3 regions of the uncultured Pseudoramibacter sp. genome follow, and region 3 is predicted to be linked to each of the others. Evidence: riboswitches for the same ligand, from Rfam matches in the RefSeq annotation. Region 3 holds a riboswitch; each other region holds the start of a gene.
What was found. A riboswitch is a leader RNA that binds a small molecule or an ion and turns the genes downstream of it on or off. The one in region 3 is predicted to bind thiamine pyrophosphate.

Region 1 (5,877 bases), on a different contig from region 3:
ATACGATGAACTGAAAATATTAAATGTCATGGTGCTCGGGAAGACCGGCGTGGGCAAGAGTACGTTAATCAACAATATGTTCAGCGCGCATTTAGCCGAGACCGGTGTGGGCAAACCGGTCACGAAAGAAATTCAAAAATTCGAAAAGCCGGGGCTTCCGCTGGCCATTTACGACACGCCGGGGCTGGAGCTCGACGGCAGCAACGCGCTAGAGCAGCTGCTCGAGGATGTGACGGCGATTATCAAATCGGGCAGAAAGAGCGGCGACGTCAATCAAATGGTCCACTGTTTGTGGTACTGCATCTCTACGCCGTCCCATCGTTTTGAAAGCGCAGAGATCGAATTTCTGCGGCGCGTTTCAGCTCAATCCGGGACCGGGATTCCGGTGATCGTCGTGTTGACTCAGTCCTATTCCAAGCGTGATGCAGAGACGATGCGGGAGACCGTCGAGGCAGAGAAGCTGGGCGTCGTCGACGTGGTGCCGGTGCTGGCAGAGCCCTTTGTGATCGATGAGGCGTTTCCAGCCATTCTGCCTTATGGGCTCGATTCGCTGGCGGAGGTGACCTATCGGGTCATCCCGGAGGAGGTTCGGGAGGCTTTCGTCGTGGTGGGAAAGGATCTGGCACTCAAGAAGAAGCGGGCGCGCCGTCTCGTGGCGACGGCATCGGCGACAGCGGCAGGCATCGGCGCGGTGCCCATTCCCGGGCAGGATGCGGCGATTTTGATCCCGGAGCAGATTTCGATGCTGGCAGGTATCACGGTGATCTACGGCATGGATTTTCACAAGTCAGACGTGATTGCCGTCATCGGACCGCTTCTGGCGACGATCACTGGCCGGACGATCGTGGCGGAGCTGCCGAAGCTCATTCCGGGAGCGGGGACAGCCGCAGGCAGCGTCATTTCCGCGGCAACCGCAGCCTCGCTGACCTCAGCCCTTGGCGAAACCACCATCATCATTTTAGAAAAAATGGCAAAGGGTGAAATCCATCCCGAAGATTTGAAAAATAAGAAGGGCGTTAAAGCGATCAAAAAAATTTTTTTCGATCAGCTCAAGCAGTTCAAGCGCTAAATTAAAAACCCAATGAAAAGCAAATTTTCATTGGGTTTTTGCGATTTACGGATTGGGAAAGAGTTTGCCGAAAATCCAGTGGGTCAGCGGCGCGGCGAAGAACATATTCCAGAAAAACGCCATCGGCAGGTTCTTGATCACGGTGCCGACCCAGATCGCCGGCAGATTAATCGGGTTGGCGTGGGCGAGGATCAGATTAAATAAAATCGAAGCGATGAGACTCATCGTCGGGCACATGATCGAGACCGTACCGGCCTGGCGCATGATGCGGCAGAAATACGGGTTGTCCTTGGCAGGATCCGTATGCCGTTTGGCGAAGGCGGCGCCGATGCGATTGCCCCAAAGGCTCGAGGTAATGAAGACGAAGGCGCCCATGTAAGAGGCTTCAATGGCGGCATCAACAAAGACGTGGTTGGTCATCGTGCTGAAGCCGCCGACATTAAGATTAAAACCTTGTTTAATGGCGACGTTGTACACCTCCATGCCGTAGGCCATGATATACGACATCAATAATCCGAAAACGATCCCTTGTTTTTTTGTTCTTTGCATTAAAAATACAGTCCTTTCAATTTAATAAAAATCAACAGCAAACAGTTAATTGAGTGCGGCTTTCGGCTCACTTTGGCCGATGGGCGCGACGCGGTGCGATACGGTCCGCTTGAGTAAAAGCAGCGCTACGACGGCAGCGGTGGCTTCGGCAATCGGGAACGCCCAAAAGACAGCGGTCGTCGGCAGAGACAGGCGGCTGAAAATCCACGCCAGCGGCAGCGGGATGACGAGCAGCCTTAATAATGAGACAATCAGGGAGGAATTGCCAGCTTCCAACCCTTGGAAGACGCCCTGCAGCGCGATGCTGACGCCGGCGAAAACAAAGCCGATGCTGATGATGTGCATGGCGCTGACACAGAGAGATTCAGTTACCTGGGTCAAGCCGAAGATCTGTGCGAGGGGATGGGCGAAAATCTGCAGAATGGCCGTCCCGATGAGCATGACGACGACGGTGTCAATTAATCCCCAGCGGATGCACTGCACAATGCGCTTTTTCAAACGCGCCCCGTAATTGTAGGCGGTCAGCGGCGTGATTGCGTCCCGCAGGCCAAATCCAGCGAAGAAAACAAATTGCTGGATTTTGTAGAAGATGCCGTAGGCCGTGACGATCTGCTGAGAAATCGTGCCAAAGATGATGTTGATCCCGTAGGTCATAAAGCTCATCAGCGCCTGCATGACGATGGCGGAAAAGCCGATCTGATAAATGCCGCGGATGGTTTTGACACGGGGCTTCAAGAATTTAATCCCCATTTTAATTTCCCGGTTCTTCGTCAGCTGGAAGACGAAGGCCAGCGCAAGAGAGATAATTTGGCCGATGATCGTCGCGTACGCTGCGCCGGCGATGCCCATGGCCGGGCAGCCGAGCAGACCGTAAATCATAATCGGGTCAAGCACAATGTTGGTCAACGCGCCGGTGATCTGCGCCGTTGTGGACAGGACGGTTTTGCCCGTCGACTGCAGCAGCTTTTCAAAAATGCCGTAGAGGACGTTGCCGAAGCAGAACAGGGTGCAGATTTTTAGGTAGCGGGTGCCCATGTTCAACACGACAGGGTCGGAGGTCTGGGTTCTCAGGTAGGCGTGGGAACCGAAGAAGCCGAAAACCATAAAAACGGCCGTAATGACGATGCCGAGGAAGATGCCGTTGCCCGCCGTCCGCGAGACTCCCTTTTCGTTCTTCTGCCCCAGCTGGCGCGAAAGCATGGCGCCGACGCCGACACCGGTACCGATGCCAAAGGCGACGATCAGCATTTGAACAGGGAAGGCGAGGGTCAAGGCGTTGACGGCGAGCTCTCCAGCGTGGACCACACCGCCGCTGTCAGGCATTCTCGCGACAAACATGCTGTCGACGATGTTGTACATCGCTTGCAGTACCATCGACAAAATAATCGGAAGTCCCATCGACAGCATTAGCCTGTCGATGCGTTCAGTGCCCATTTTATTCTCTTTCATAGCGGTTACCTTCTTTCTTTGATTTCATTTTGTAATAAAAAAGAGCAAAATAAAAAAGCAGACAACACGGAGTTGTCTGCCAACGGAGTTACGTCTACCAGCGATTGATTATGATGTTCTTACGTTATTTTATCTAATTGAATGCGTTTGTGCAAATGAATTTTTTGCAAAGTCTGAAACAAAATTTGAGGTGGTTGTTTGAAAATTTAAAATCAGATATAATGAAATAGAATCAATATTTGATGGAATGGATACACAATGGAAGATAAAAATAAAATTAAAAAAATGCCGAAGGGCGTCTTGGTCGGCGAGAGTATTTTCGATATCGCCTATTTGTTGTTTGCTTTTATTACGTCGGGGATCTTCTTTTCCCACGGCGCGGACCCAGTTTTTTTCTGGTACGGTTGGCTGACTTTCATTTTGGGAGCCGGCGACGCCTTCCACTTGGTGCCCCGGGTGGTGCATCATTTAAGAGGAGACAGCGAACGGGGGCAGTGGTGGCTAAATTTGGGTCTGATCGTCTCGTCTCTGACGATGACCGTGTTTTACATCATTTTGGTGAGAATTTGGACCTTACTGTTTGACCCCACCTCGATTTCTTCGGTCTTTATGCTGCTCGTCGCGATGTTTTCCTTTATTCGTTTGGCGCTTTGCGTGTTTCCTCAAAATAAATGGTTTGCCGGCGGCGACATAAAATGGAGCTTCGCGCGGAATTTGGCCTTTTTAGTCCTAGGTGGTCTTGTCGCGTTTCTGTACGCGTCGATCGGCAATACCGGTGGCTACGGCTTGTGGAAAATGGCCGTGGCGATCGTGATCAGCTTTGCCTGCTATCTGCCGGTCACGATCTGGGCGAAAACCAAACCAGCTGTAGGGATGCTGATGATTCCCAAGACCCTCGCGTATATTTGGATGATCGCGATGGGGCTGGCGCTGCTGAACGTCTGAAATTTTAGACTGTTTCTGCGGCAACGCTTGTCTGCTGTATAAAACTTTGATATAATAAAATGTAATCAAATAACAAAGGGAGCTGTAAAAGGCTGAGAGGAAACGCGAGTTTCGACCTTGAACCTGATTTGGATAATGCCAACGGAGGGAAATACGTGTGTCAATTGGCAGTCCCAAAGGGCTGCTTTTTTTATGAAAAGGAGATGAGGTTTTGGTACAGATTAATGGAGAAGCTGTAAATGCGGCGGGCAAAACGATCGGCGCGTATTTAAAGGACGTTGGGATCGATCCTCAGCGCGTTGCGGTTGAGTACAATGGCAAAATTTTAAGCAAGGATGCGTACGACACGACGCAGATGTCGGACGACGACGTCGTCGAAATCGTAAACTTTGTGGGCGGCGGCTGCTAGAGCGGCAGCTGCATAATGGATTAACAGGAATTGCTGAAAGGGAGAAAAACAATGGAAAAAGATCAACTGGTGATTGGCGGTCACGCCTTTGATTCGCGTTTTATTCTGGGTTCCGGGAAATATTCTTTTGAGCTCATTGACGCGGCGGTGAAACACGCCGGCGCGCAGATTGTGACCTGTGCGATCCGTCGAACCAAGCCCGGCGAACAAAACATCATGGACTACATTCCAAAGGATGTTACGCTTCTGCCGAACACTTCCGGCTCAAGAACCGCGGAAGACGCCATCCGCATCGCGCACATGGCCCGTGAACTGGGCTGCGGCGATTTCGTTAAATTGGAAGTCATTCCGGACACAAAATACCTGCTGCCGGACAACGCGATGACCATTGAAGCGACAAAGGTGCTGGCCAAGGAAGGCTTCATTGTCATGCCGTATATGTTTCCGGATCTGAATGCGGCCAAGGCATTGGCCGACGCCGGCGCTGCGGCGATCATGCCGCTGGGCGCGCCGATCGGCTCCAATCGGGGGCTGGCCAGCAAGGCGTTCATCCAAATTCTCATCGACGAAATCGACCTGCCGATCATCGTCGACGCGGGCATCGGCAGACCGTCTCAGGCCTGTGAAGCGATGGAAATGGGCGCGGACGCAATTATGGCCAACACCGCCCTTGCCACAGCTGGAGATATTCCGATGATGGCTTCGGCCTTTAAATCCGCGATTGAAGCGGGGCGCAAGGCTTACCACGCGGGACTGGGCCGTGTGTTAGTGCGCGGCGGCGCACCGTCGGACCCGACGACGGGAACCCTGCATGACTGATTTTAAAATCATCTGCATCACCAACCGGCATTTTTTTGACGAGACGGCTGATTTTTTGACCCACATCGACCGGCTGGCAGCAGCCCGGCCGGACCTGATCATCCTCAGAGAAAAGGATCTGCCTGTTCAGGCCTACACCGAGCTGGCCAAACGCGTTATTGACATCTGCGAAAGGCACGGCGTCGTCTGTGCCCTTCACACCTATGTCGCAGCAGCGATTGCACTGAAGGTAGAGGCTTTTCACGCGCCGATGCCCATGCTCGACGCGATGACGGACACGGAGAAACACAGCTTTAGACAGCTCGGCGCGTCGACCCACAGCGTCGAGCAGGCACGGGCCGCTGAAGCTGCGGGCTGTACCTACATCACGGCGAGCCACATTTACGACACCGACTGTAAAAAAGGGCTGCCGGGGCGGGGACTCAAATTTTTAGAGGACGTCACGAGACGGACCGCCATCCCGGTTTACGCTTTGGGCGGCATCGATGCCAGTAAGCTCGCTGAAGTTCGGCGCGCCGGCGCAGACGGCGCCTGTGTGATGAGCGGGGCGATGACCTGCGCAGATCCGGCGCGTTATATCGCCAGTCTGCGCCAGTTTTCCAAATAATGTTTGGACACCTTGTATTTGACAGGCAGG
Region 2 (5,877 bases), on a different contig from region 3:
TTGTCGGCGATGATCAAGCTCCCGATCTGGGTGAGCTCTGCCATCCCGATGACTGACAGAATCGAGCTGTCCTTCAGGGTGATGATGCACTGATTGACGATGGCGGGTACCATTGTGCGCACCGCCTGCGGCAGAATGACACTGCGCATGGACACCCCATAGGACAGGCCGAGGCTGCGTGCTGCTTCCATCTGGCCCTTATCGACGGCTTCAATCCCGCCGCGGAAAATTTCAGCCAGATAAGCGCCGGCATTGAGCGTCAGCGTGATAATCCCAGCTGTCATAGGTTCCATGCGGAAGTTCAGCGCACTGGTGATCCCAAAATAAATGAAGAACGCCTGAACGATGATTGGCGTTCCTCTGATGATGTCGACGTATACGCGGGCGACGGCGCGGGCCCCCACAGCTCTGGACACAGAGAGCATCCCGAAAATAATCCCTAATATCGCGGCAAGTGCCAGCGATATCAGGGTGGATTCCAAGGTCACTCCAAGTCCCTGGAGCAGGCGGGGCCAAGATTGTGAAATTAATTCAAAGAAACTCACAATGACCTCCAAAAATTATTAAACCTATTGATGATTCAGCTTAGTTGCTGCTCGTTTTGATGTACTTGTTGACGATCTTGTCGTATTCGCCGCTCTTCTTCAAGTTCTTCAAGCCCTTATTGAACATCTTGAGCAGCTTCTGGTTTTTGCCTTTCTGAACAGCGAAGCCGTAAGAATTGCCGGCCTGGAGATCGCCGACGATTTTCAGCGGCTGGCCCTTTGTGATGGCGTAGCCGAGAACTGGATAATCTTCAAAGCAGGCAGCGGAGTGGCCGGATTTGACATCTTCGTACATGTTAGCACTGCTCTTGAAGGTCGAAAGGGTGTAGCCGTATTTGTCCTGATTCTTCTTCGCGAAGGTTGCGCCTTCGGTACCGGCCTTCACCGCGACGTTCTGACCCTTTAACTGGCTGTAGTCGGTGATGTTAGAATCATTGCGGACCGCCATGCCGATCCCAGAATCAAAGTACGGATCTGAGAAATCAAATTTTTTCTTGCGTTCGTCCGTAATGCTCATGCCGGCGATAACGCCGTCACTCTGGCCGCTTTCAAGGGACTGGACTGCGCCGTCAAAGCCGAGGGCCTTGACTGTGTACTTGAAGCCCTGATCCTTGGCAATGGCCTTGAGCAGGTCCATGTCAATGCCGACGCGCTTGCCCTTGCTGTTTTCAAATTCAAACGGCGCGAACGTGGTGTCAGTGGCGATGATGTACTCATCGGAATTTGAGCTGCTGGATGAGCCACAAGCTGCAAAGGTCACAACGGTGACGAGTGCGAGTGCGAAAACCAGGCCCAATTTCAAACCTTTTTTCATAAAAACATCCTCCAATTCGATTGCGCTTCAGTGTCTTCTTTTAATAAAACGCTAAAGCATATTTAAATTACTTTTTATTTTATCATCTTTGTATACCTGGTGCAATTCAAAATATTAAAAAGTCCTTAACCTTAGCATTATTTTTCCTTTATTTTGATCTCCTCGCTTTGAATTTATATGCAAATTCTGTATTTTATGCATTTTATTTCGTACACCGTATGGATTCGGCCAATCCCTTAAGCTTTCAGGCCTTGAATCAAATTGTATACAATTGACTTTTGAGCTTTCCTTTGCTAAAATTTAATAAAAATAAACGGATTGTATCCAAAATCCACTTACGAGCATGAAGGAGGCACACATGGCGAACGATCCATTTACCCAGGCTTTTATTCATAAATACGCGTCGAGAACGATTGATCGGGACCGCATCCCGATGACAACCTACCAGGCTCACAATGTCAACCAAGGGCTTCGAGATGAAGAGGGCAACGGTCTGGTGGTTGGACTGACCAATATCTCCTTGGCCGACGGCTTTGAAATCGTCGACGGCAAGCGTGTCCCCTGTGAGGGCAAGCTCTGGTACCGCGGCATCGACATCAACGACATCATCGAAGGCTTCACCCAATGCCGTTTCGGCTACGAATCCGCCGCGTTCCTGCTGCTCTTCGGCGACTTGCCGACGCAGGCTGAGCTCGACGACTTCCGCGACGTGCTGGACAGCCAGCGCCCGCTGCCGACACATTTCACTCGGGACATCATCATGCACTCGCCATCCAACGATTTGATGCGCATGCTGACCCGCTGCGTGCTCTCTCTCGGCGCCTACGACGACAACAGCGAAGACACCTCGCCCGAATACGTGCTCGCTCAGTGCGTGAAGCTCATCGCCCAGTTCCCGCTGCTCGTGATGTACGTCTACCAATCCTACAATCACTACATTGAAGGCAATTCCCTGTACCTGCACCGCGCGCGCCCGAATATGTCCACGTCGGAAATCCTGTTGAGCCTTCTGCGTCCGGATCGGAAATACACCGACCTCGAAGCGTGGGTGCTCGAAGTGGAATTGATCCTTCACATGGAACACGGCGGCGGCAACAACTCCACCTTTGTCGACCGCGTGGTCTCCTCCACCGGCACCGATACCTACTCGACGATGGCGGCGGCGATCGGTTCCCTCAAGGGGCCAAAGCACGGGGGACAGATTCTGCTCGTACCCGAAATGATGGAAGATCTAGCCGAAAATATCGCTGGCCCCGGCGACATGGCTGGCATCAAGCGCTACCTCTCGGCACTGCTCGACCGCAAGGCCTTCGACAAGAGCGGCAAGATTTACGGCATCGGCAACCCGGTCTACTCGATCTCCGACCCGCGCTCTGAAATTCTGCGCAAGTACGGCGAAAAGCTCGCCACAGCGAAAGGCCAGAGCGACGTGTTCGATTTGTACGCGGCGGTGGCGGACCTCGCCCCGAAAATGATCAACGAACGCGGCCTTTACCACAAGCCGGTGTGTGCCAACATCGACTTCTTCAGCGGGTTCGTGTACCGGATGCTCAACATCCCTCCGGAACTGTACACGCCGATGATCACCGTCGGCCGCATCGTCGGCTGGAGCGCGCACCGCATCGAAGAAATCATCAACGGCAAAGTCATCATGCGTCCGGCGTACGAAAGCTTGATTCCGGAACGCAGACCCTTCGTGCCGATCGAAGATCGGAAAGAGGGCGGAAAATAATTTACTTGCTTAAGTCATGTAATTTTGAAAGCATTTACAACGCGAAAAGCCGGAGAAAATCCGGCTTTTTTATTTACAACATTTTTCATTTATGATAGATTGTGCAATGTAATCAATTGTTTTAATTTTCGAGTTACATTTGGTCGACCACTTCTTGAAGCATTTGACAGATAAGCCGGTGCAACTCAACAGGAGGTTTAATGATGGCAAGAAAATTATCCAAAAAATCCATGGCATCCGCTGAAGCCCAGAAGGCAGAAGTTAAAAGCACGCCGAAGGTTGAAGTGAAAACAGAAGTCGAAACCGTCGCAAAGGCTGAACCGAAGAAGGCCAAGGCAGAAGCAGCCAAAACCGCCGCAAAGACTGTGGCGAAAACAGCTGCGAAGGCCGCGAAGACCACTGCATCTGCTGCAAAAACCGGTGCGAAAAAGACCGCTGCACGCCGCAGCTCCAGCCGCGGATACAAGAGCGAAGTCATTATCCAGCGCAGCGATTTCGAAGTCACCTCATCCGGACTTGTTGACGAAGTCAAGGAAATTTGGACCAAACAGATGGGCAACCTGGTCCGCGATCTCAAGGACGTCAAGGTCTACGTCAACACCGAAGAAGCGATGGCTTACTACGTCATCAACGGCGAAGTAAACGGCAGCTTCGCACTCTAAGCGTCACCGACGCGCAGCGGCTCAGGCCGCTGTTTTTTTTGCAAAATTTCAGAAAATGCCTGATTTTCCCTTCACCTCGGAAAAAATCGTGCTATAATGGAGTTACCGCGTACCGGGGAGCGATGAGCTGAGAGGTGCGGACATGCCGCACGACCCGATTTACCTGATTTGGATAATGCCAACGGAGGGAGACGGAAGCGAGATTTGATTGACGTCGTGCTTTTTACCGCAGTGCCCTCCCGGCACTGCTTTTTTTGTTCTCCGTGCGCAGAATTTTATAACGAGCAAGGAGAAAAGTATGGCACTGAATTACGCAACCCAAATGGATGCAGCCCGCAAGGGCATCGTGACGCCGCAGATGAAGGCGATTACCGCAAAGGAAAACATGGACATCGATCAATTGATGGATCTGATCGCAAAGGGACAGGTGGTCATTCCGGCGAACGTGAACCACACCAGCCTCGACCCCAACGGCATCGGGAAACAGCTGAAGACGAAAATCAACGTCAATCTCGGGGTCAGTCGTGATTGCCGGGATCTCAACGTGGAATTAGACAAGGTGATGGATGCGGTCAATCTCGGCGCCGAAGCGATCATGGATCTGTCGAGTCATGGCGACACCCAGCCCTTTAGACGGAAACTGACATCGGAATGCCCGGCGATGATTGGCACCGTTCCGGTCTACGACGCGGTGATCCACTATCAAAGAGATTTGGGCACCCTTTCGGCGCGGGACTTCATCGACGTCGTGCGGCTTCACGCTGAAGACGGGGTCGATTTCGTGACCCTGCACTGCGGCCTGACTAAGGAAACGGTGCGCCAGGTCAAGGCCGGCGAACGCAAGATGAACATTGTGAGCCGCGGCGGCAGTCTGATCTTCGCGTGGATGTCAATGACCGGCGAAGAAAATCCATTCTACGAATATTACGACGAAATCCTCGACATCTGCCGGAAATACGACGTGACGATCTCCCTCGGCGACGCCTGCCGGCCTGGATGTTTAGCGGACGCGACCGACCGTATCCAGCTCGGCGAACTCATGCGCCTCGGCGAACTGACGGAACGGGCATGGAAAAAGGACGTGCAGGTCATGGTCGAAGGGCCGGGGCACGTGCCCCTTGACCAGATCGCCGCGAACATGAAGGTGCAGCAGCAGGTCTGCCACGGCGCGCCTTTCTACGTCCTCGGACCGCTGGTCACGGATATTGCGCCGGGCTACGACCACATCACGGCGGCCATTGGCGGCGCTATCGCCGCCTACAACGGGGCGGCCTTCTTGTGCTACGTCACCCCGGCGGAACACCTGGCGCTGCCAAACCGTGACGACGTCCACGAAGGGATCATCGCGAGCAAAATCGCGGCCCACGCTGCCGATATCGCCAAAGGCCTGCCAGGCGCCCGGGACCAGGACGACCGGATGGCCGATGCCAGACGCAAACTCGATTGGAACGCCCAATTCGCGCAATGCCTCGATCCCGAACGGGCCAAGGCGATCCGAGACAGCCGCGCCCCGGGGGACGATCACAGCGACACCTGCTCCATGTGCGGCAAGTTCTGCGCGGTGCGCAGTATGAACAAGGCCCTGGCCGGCGAAATCATCGACATTCTATGATCAAAGCAAAAAACAGCATCAAAAAAACTGCGGTCTTACCAGATCGCAGTTTTTTAATTAAAATTTTTCTCTTTTTCACGAAAGAATTTTCACCTGGCAGGCCGCCATGGTCTGAAGCGCCGCCGCGTGGCTTTCTGGTGTGACGCCGGCGCAGCACCGCGCGTCGACCGTCACCGACACCTCCGGCATGAACGCCTTGAGCATCAGCGCGTTGGAGACAACGCAGATGTCAGTACACAACCCGACGAGCTCGATTTCGATGTCCCGCTCCGCCGCGATTTTGGCCATGCGCTCCGCCAGCGCCACCGAGCCAAAGGTCGGCTTTTCGATAATGTGATCCGGTGGAATCATGGCCGCGATGTGCGGCTCGAGAGCCCATCCCGGCGTCCCCTTGATGCAGTGGGGCACTGGCAGATTGGCGCCTTCCTGAGTGTCCAGATAATTGTCCGGGTGGGTGTCCTGAGTCGCGTAGACGTTGGCCTTCGGCACTGCCGCGATCTTGTCGATCACCG
Region 3 (5,877 bases):
CGGATTACGGCTGGATTGTGCTGGCGGTGCTGTACAGCGTGTACCTGGCCGATTTGATCGTGACGGTCATGATCATCAACGGCTTCAACCGACGGCTGGCCGAGCTGGACGAAATCCGGACCTCGCTGCGCACCGTCAGCGACAAGCTGACCGAGGACATCGGCGGCGGCGCGATGGAAGCGACCCAGCGCGTTCAGGAGGGGCAGGTGCAGGCGGCTCTGGCCCGGGCTGAAATGAGCGAACGGGCTGAAGCCAAGAAGGCAGCGGCACAAGCCGCGGTGCGCCAGCGCAGCCAGGCCTTAAGAGCCAAGGCTCAGCGCCTGCGGGCACGCATTATGGCGCCGAAGGTTTTCGGCGGACGCCGGCTGATGCGGGCCTTTCCGTCGATGCGGCATCGGGATTTCGGAGAAGTACTCGATTGGCTGCGGGATGAAATGAACGGTGAAAAGAAATAAAAAACAACCCGCTTGGATTGATACAAATCCAAACGGGTTATATTTATGTCTGCAACGGGATTTTACCCTTTACTGCACAGTGCCGTCTGTCGAAGCGGGGTCATCGAGGGGTTCGGTAGTGGCGTCGGACGATTGGGTGTCGTCAGGCTGCTGCGCGATAATTGCGGCGTAAAATTCGGCGTCGGTCTGCTGGTAGTAGGGCATCACCCAGAAAATGCCGACGAGGCCGCAGGTGAGGCCGGACAGCAGGAACCATCCGATAAAGGACAGATCGAGCACAAAGGCGTCCATTTTGTGGCCGTCCATCATCGTCTTTGAGCGTTCGAGGGCGGCTTCGTACGTCAAATTGGGATCTTCTGCAACCAGGTAGCCGACCAGCCGGTACTGATAAGCCTTGACAATGCCGGGAACGACGAGCAACAGAGACCAGAGGAAGATGAATAAGTTGCGCAGGAAGAGCACGAGGATGACATTGCCGTAATTGTGAGTAAAGCCGTAGGAAAGGGCCTGACCGAAATCCACGTGGCCTTTCCGATTTTCCAAGGCGTAATGATATTGTCCGATTTCCAGGGGTAGACCGACGAAAATGCCGAGCAGGGTGGTCACGATGGCCGGCCTCGCGATGAAGGAATTGAATTGGAAGATTTCATCGAGATGGGAGAAAGTGCCCCCACCGGAGAAAATGTAGGAGACGCCGCTGCCCAGGAAGCCGGAAATGAGGGTGAAAATCAAATAGCCGCCGACGAGGGCCCAGTAGTGGGCATGAAAGACGTTTTTGGCGTCTTGTTTTAATAATTTGCGATTAATCATAGTTTTTACACTCTCTTCTTTAAAAATAAAAATTGCCTTGGCAATTCACTTTGCTAAGGCAATAATACAATAAATATTTTACGAAATCAAGGAATTTGTATAGATATTTTAAGGCTTAAGACTTAAGAAAGCGGCGCAGTTGCCCCGGTGCTCTCCGGCGGCGCGGTGGGAGAACAACAGCTTCGCGTTGCACCGGGTGCAGACGTCGGTGACCTGAATGTGCTCGGGCTTGACGCCGGCGTTTTCGAGGACGAGGCGGTTGGCCTGCCAGAGATCGAGCTGACAGTGCAGGGCGCCGTCACGGGTGTGGGGATTGCAGAGAATTTGATCGGCCTGGGCGCCGAAACGGTCTTGGAACACTTTGGCCACGTCTTCGGAGATTTCGTAGCAGTCTCGGCAGATGGACGGCCCGACGGCACAGATGAGATCCGCCGGATCAGTGCCGAAATGGGTGCGCATCAGATTGATGGCGCCCGCCGCGATGCCGGCAGCCGTGCCCCGCCAGCCGGAATGCACGAGGCCGACCGCCCGATGCACCGGGTCGACCAGGTAGACTGGTGTACAGTCGGCAGTGAAGACACCGAGGATCAGTCCCGGCGTATTGGTGACCATGCCGTCGACGTCCCTGCCCCAGCGGCGGAACAGCGTCCCCTCGCCGCCGTCTCGTTTGTCGACAACTCGGACGTTGCCGGTGTGGCCCTGATGGGCGCAGACGAAGTGGCGCAGGCTGCGGCCGCCGCCGAAGGCGTCGGCGATGCGCTGGTAATTGGCGTCGACGACCATTGGATCGTCCTCCCGGTCGTAGTTGAAATTCATGGCCGCGCAGTCGCCGGAGCTGACGCCGCCCTCCCGCGTCGTGAAGACGTGATCGACGCAGCCGGTCTGTTCGAGCATTGGGAAGGACAGCGTGCGCAGCGGCAGGCCGCCGATCGTTTCAGTTCGGTCTAGGAGAACCGGACGGTTCGGATCTTTTCGAATGAGTTGCATATCATGGCGCTCCTTTTATTAAATGATATTGTACTTTTTGAGTTTGCGTTCATTGTACCACGGCCCTTGCAAAATGCAAGGTGGTGCGCTATACTAGGGGCGTTGTAAAAAAGGCAGGGGAGTCTGTACGCAGGCTGAGAGTAGACCAAATGGCCTAGACCCTTAAACCTGATTTGGATCATGCCAACGCAGGGAGCACCGGGAACGATGAGCTTTGCAGGCGGGTCCGCCTGCTTTTTTTGTGCGCGGTTCATCGGGGGCACCACCTTGAATCGCCTTAGAAAACGGAAATGCGAAGTGAAAAGGAGCAACCAATGAGAACAGCATTGACGATCGCTGGCAGCGATACCAGCGGAGGCGCCGGCATTCAGGCCGATTTGAAAACCATGACCGTAAACGGCGTTTTCGCTATGAGCGCGGTTACGGCTCTGACGGCTCAGAACACCACCGGCGTCACGGACATTATGGAAGTTACCCCGAAGTTTTTAGGGGAAGAACTGGACGCGGTCTTTACCGATATTTTCCCTGATGCGGTGAAAATCGGGATGGTCAGCTCGGCCGCGCTGATCGAGGTCATCGCCGAACGCCTCGCCCACTACCAGGCGGCGCACATCGTCCTCGACCCGGTGATGGTCGCCACCTCCGGCGCGAAGCTTCTGCGCGATGACGCGGCGGACACGCTGAAGCGCGCGCTGATGCCGCTGGCGGAAATCATCACGCCGAACATCCCCGAAGCGGAAATTCTCTCGGGGCTCGACATCGTAACTGAAGCCGACATGGAAAAGGCCGGACAGGCCATCGGCGAAAACCTCGGCTGTGCGGTCCTCGTCAAGGGCGGTCACCAGGTCAACGACGCCAACGACTACCTCTGGCAGCCGGACGGCGGACAGTGGTTCACCGGTAAGCGCATCGACAATCCGAACACCCACGGCACCGGCTGCACCCTGTCGTCGGCGATCGCGGCCAACCTGGCTAAGGGCTACGCGCTGAACGACGCGGTGGCTCAGGCGAAGGCCTTCCTCTCCGGCGCGCTGGCGGACGGCCTCGATCTCGGCAAGGGATCTGGCCCGATGAATCACGCCTTTGACATCAAGGACGCGTACAAGGCGGTGCGTGAATGAGCGGCGAAAAACGCACGACGAGTTTTCAGAACGGCTTGATCTGGTTCGGTGCCGGGGTGTCCATCGCGGAAATCCTGACCGGGACGTATTTCGCACCGCTGGGCTTCGCGAAGGGCCTGGCCGCGATTCTGATCGGCCACGTTATCGGCTGTGCGATGTTCTTCTTCTCGGGGCTCATCGGCGGGCGGACCCGGAAGAGCGCGATGGAAAGCGTCAAGCTCTCCTTCGGCGGCAAGGGCGGATTGATTTTTGCGGCTCTCAACGTCCTCCAGCTCGTGGGCTGGACGGCGATCATGATTTACGACGGGGCCGCGGCCATCGACGGCATCTTCCCGGGACACGCCTGGGTCTGGTGCCTGGTCATCGGCGCACTGATTCTGCTGTGGATCGCCATCGGCATTACAAATCTGGGGCCGGTCAACCAAATCGCGATGGCGGCGCTGTTCATCCTGACGATCGTCATGTGCCGGGTCATTTTCGCGAAGGGCTCGGTGTGGTCGGTGGCGCCGACCTCGGGCCTGAGCTTTGGGGCGGCAATTGAACTGGCGGTGGCGATGCCGCTGTCCTGGCTGCCGCTGATCTCGGACTACACCCGTGAGGCGGAAAAGCCCTTCGCGGCGACGATGGCGTCGACCCTCGTCTACGGCGGCGTCTCCACCTGGATGTACATCATCGGCATGGGCGCGGCGCTGCTCACCGGCGGCGGCAACATCGCGGTGATCATGGTCAAGGCGGGCCTCGGTATTGCGGCGCTGATCATTCTGATTCTGTCGACGGTCACGACGACGTTCCTCGACGCGTGGTCGGCTGGGATTTCGACGGAATCGCTGTGGTCAAAGCTGTCGGGCAAAAACGTCGCGATGATCGCGACCGTGATCGGCATCGTGCTGGCGATGCTCTTCCCGATGGACGACATCACCCAATTCCTCTACCTGATCGGGTCGGTCTTTGCGCCGATGATCGCGGTGCAGATCGCCGATTATTTCATCCTAAAAAAGGCGGACAGTGCAGACCGTGACTGGAACGTGCGCAACCTGGTGGTCTGGGTCATCGGCTTTGTCCTGTATCGGCTTTTGATGCAGGTCGATCTGCCGGTGGGATCCACCCTGCCGGATATGGCAATCACGATGGTGATCCTGCTCATCGCGTCGCCGAAAAAGAAAGCGCAGGCGTAAATAAAAAAGGAAATCCGATTTGCTTTGGATTTCCTTTTTTTGTTGGCTGCAATTTGAAAGTTAGATATTTTTCGCGACGGTGAGTTTGGCGATGAGGCTCGGCAGCGTCGTTTCGAAATTGACGCCGTACCAGGGCTTCTTCGGATCCTTCAGGGTCACAGCGATGGTTTCAGCGGTGTAGTCGGACGCGATGGCCATGGCCTGATCCCAGGGCAGGCCGTTTAAGATGCCGCCGACGCAGGCGCTCGCGAACAGGTCGCCGGTGCCGTGATAGGACGCGTCGATCCGCGGATTTTGGTGAGACAGGAATTCGCCGGTTTGGGTGTCGAGGCCCATGAAGCCGGTCATGCCGTCGGACAGCGAGACGCCGGTCAGTACCGCGATTCTCGCGCCGAGCTTGCCGAGCTTTTCGAGCAGCGCCTTGACTTCAGCTTCGTTCATGTCGGCCTTGTAGGGCGTGTCGGTCATGAAGCAGGCTTCGGTGATATTTGGGACGATGATGTCCGCGTGGCCGCAGAATTCGGCGTTGCGCTTCGCGTAGTCGAGGTCGAAGGCCGGGTAGAGGGCGCCGTTGTCGGCCATAACCGGGTCGACGAATTTCAGCGTCTTGTCGTCCGGTGCGAAATCGTCGAAGATTTTTTCGACCATTTCGATCTGTTCGAAGGAGCCGAGATAGCCGGTGTAGATCCCGTCGAAGGTGATGCCTTCGTCCCGCCAGTGCTTGGTGATCGGCGCGATTTGATCGCTTAAATCGGCACAGGTGAAATTTTTGAACATCGTGTGGGTTGAGAGCACTGCCGTCGGCAGAATCGCCGTTTCGACGCCCATGGCCGAAATAACGGGCAGGGCAATTGTCGTCGAGCATTTGCCGAAGCAGGAAATATCTTGGATAGAAAGGACACGTTTCATGGTTTGCCTCCTGAGTGTGTGAATGTCGTAAAATGGGAACGCTTGTCAATCCCGCTGGCATTTATTATAATCGATATTGAACCGAATAAAAGAGTCAGTTTGGGAATAATCAGAAAGGTCAGATGCGATGCTTACCTATCATTTCAAGAGCGGGGGCGACCCGCTGTACATCCAGCTTTATCAGGACATTAAAAGCGACATTCTCTCCGGCAACCTTGCGCCGGGTGAAGCGCTGCCGGGCAAGCGGCCCTTTGCCAAACAGCTCGGCGTGTCCGTTTCCACAATCGAAAACGCCTACGGGCAGCTTATGGCAGAAGGGTACATTACGTCTATGCCCCGGCGTGGGTTTTACGTCGCTGAGGTCAAGACCCTGCCGAAAACGCCGGAGACCGTGCCGGCCAGCCGCGAACCTGACCCGGT

Region 1: it holds a riboswitch for thiamine pyrophosphate, as region 3 does, so the genes downstream of both, thiS (sulfur carrier protein ThiS) here and thiD (bifunctional hydroxymethylpyrimidine kinase/phosphomethylpyrimidine kinase) in region 3, are expected to answer to the same signal.
Region 2: it holds a riboswitch for thiamine pyrophosphate, as region 3 does, so the genes downstream of both, thiC (phosphomethylpyrimidine synthase ThiC) here and thiD (bifunctional hydroxymethylpyrimidine kinase/phosphomethylpyrimidine kinase) in region 3, are expected to answer to the same signal.

Annotation. Positions count from the first base shown of each region.
Region 1 is NZ_CAIFFF010000007.1:56,376-62,252, forward strand. It holds gene QZX60_RS05605 (GTPase family protein) at 1-1,069, shown strand, start outside; gene QZX60_RS05610 (hypothetical protein) at 1,115-1,576, opposite strand; gene QZX60_RS05615 (MATE family efflux transporter) at 1,664-3,067, opposite strand; gene QZX60_RS05620 (hypothetical protein) at 3,326-4,012, shown strand; TPP riboswitch at 4,078-4,179, shown strand; gene thiS (sulfur carrier protein ThiS) at 4,224-4,421, shown strand; gene QZX60_RS05630 (thiazole synthase) at 4,473-5,240, shown strand; gene QZX60_RS05635 (thiamine phosphate synthase) at 5,233-5,847, shown strand.
Region 2 is NZ_CAIFFF010000006.1:3,087-8,963, forward strand. It holds gene QZX60_RS04825 (amino acid ABC transporter permease) at 1-545, opposite strand, end outside; gene QZX60_RS04830 (transporter substrate-binding domain-containing protein) at 586-1,359, opposite strand; gene QZX60_RS04835 (citrate synthase) at 1,718-3,091, shown strand; gene QZX60_RS04840 (DUF6465 family protein) at 3,295-3,753, shown strand; TPP riboswitch at 3,857-3,959, shown strand; gene thiC (phosphomethylpyrimidine synthase ThiC) at 4,052-5,365, shown strand; gene QZX60_RS04850 (cysteine hydrolase family protein) at 5,441-5,877, opposite strand, start outside.
Region 3 is NZ_CAIFFF010000001.1:10,384-16,260, forward strand. It holds gene QZX60_RS00060 (putative ABC transporter permease) at 1-455, shown strand, start outside; gene QZX60_RS00065 (DUF975 family protein) at 525-1,265, opposite strand; gene pgeF (peptidoglycan editing factor PgeF) at 1,374-2,252, opposite strand; TPP riboswitch at 2,358-2,464, shown strand; gene thiD (bifunctional hydroxymethylpyrimidine kinase/phosphomethylpyrimidine kinase) at 2,567-3,373, shown strand; gene cytX (putative hydroxymethylpyrimidine transporter CytX) at 3,370-4,548, shown strand; gene QZX60_RS00085 (pyridoxamine kinase) at 4,609-5,457, opposite strand; gene QZX60_RS00090 (PLP-dependent aminotransferase family protein) at 5,585-5,877, shown strand, end outside.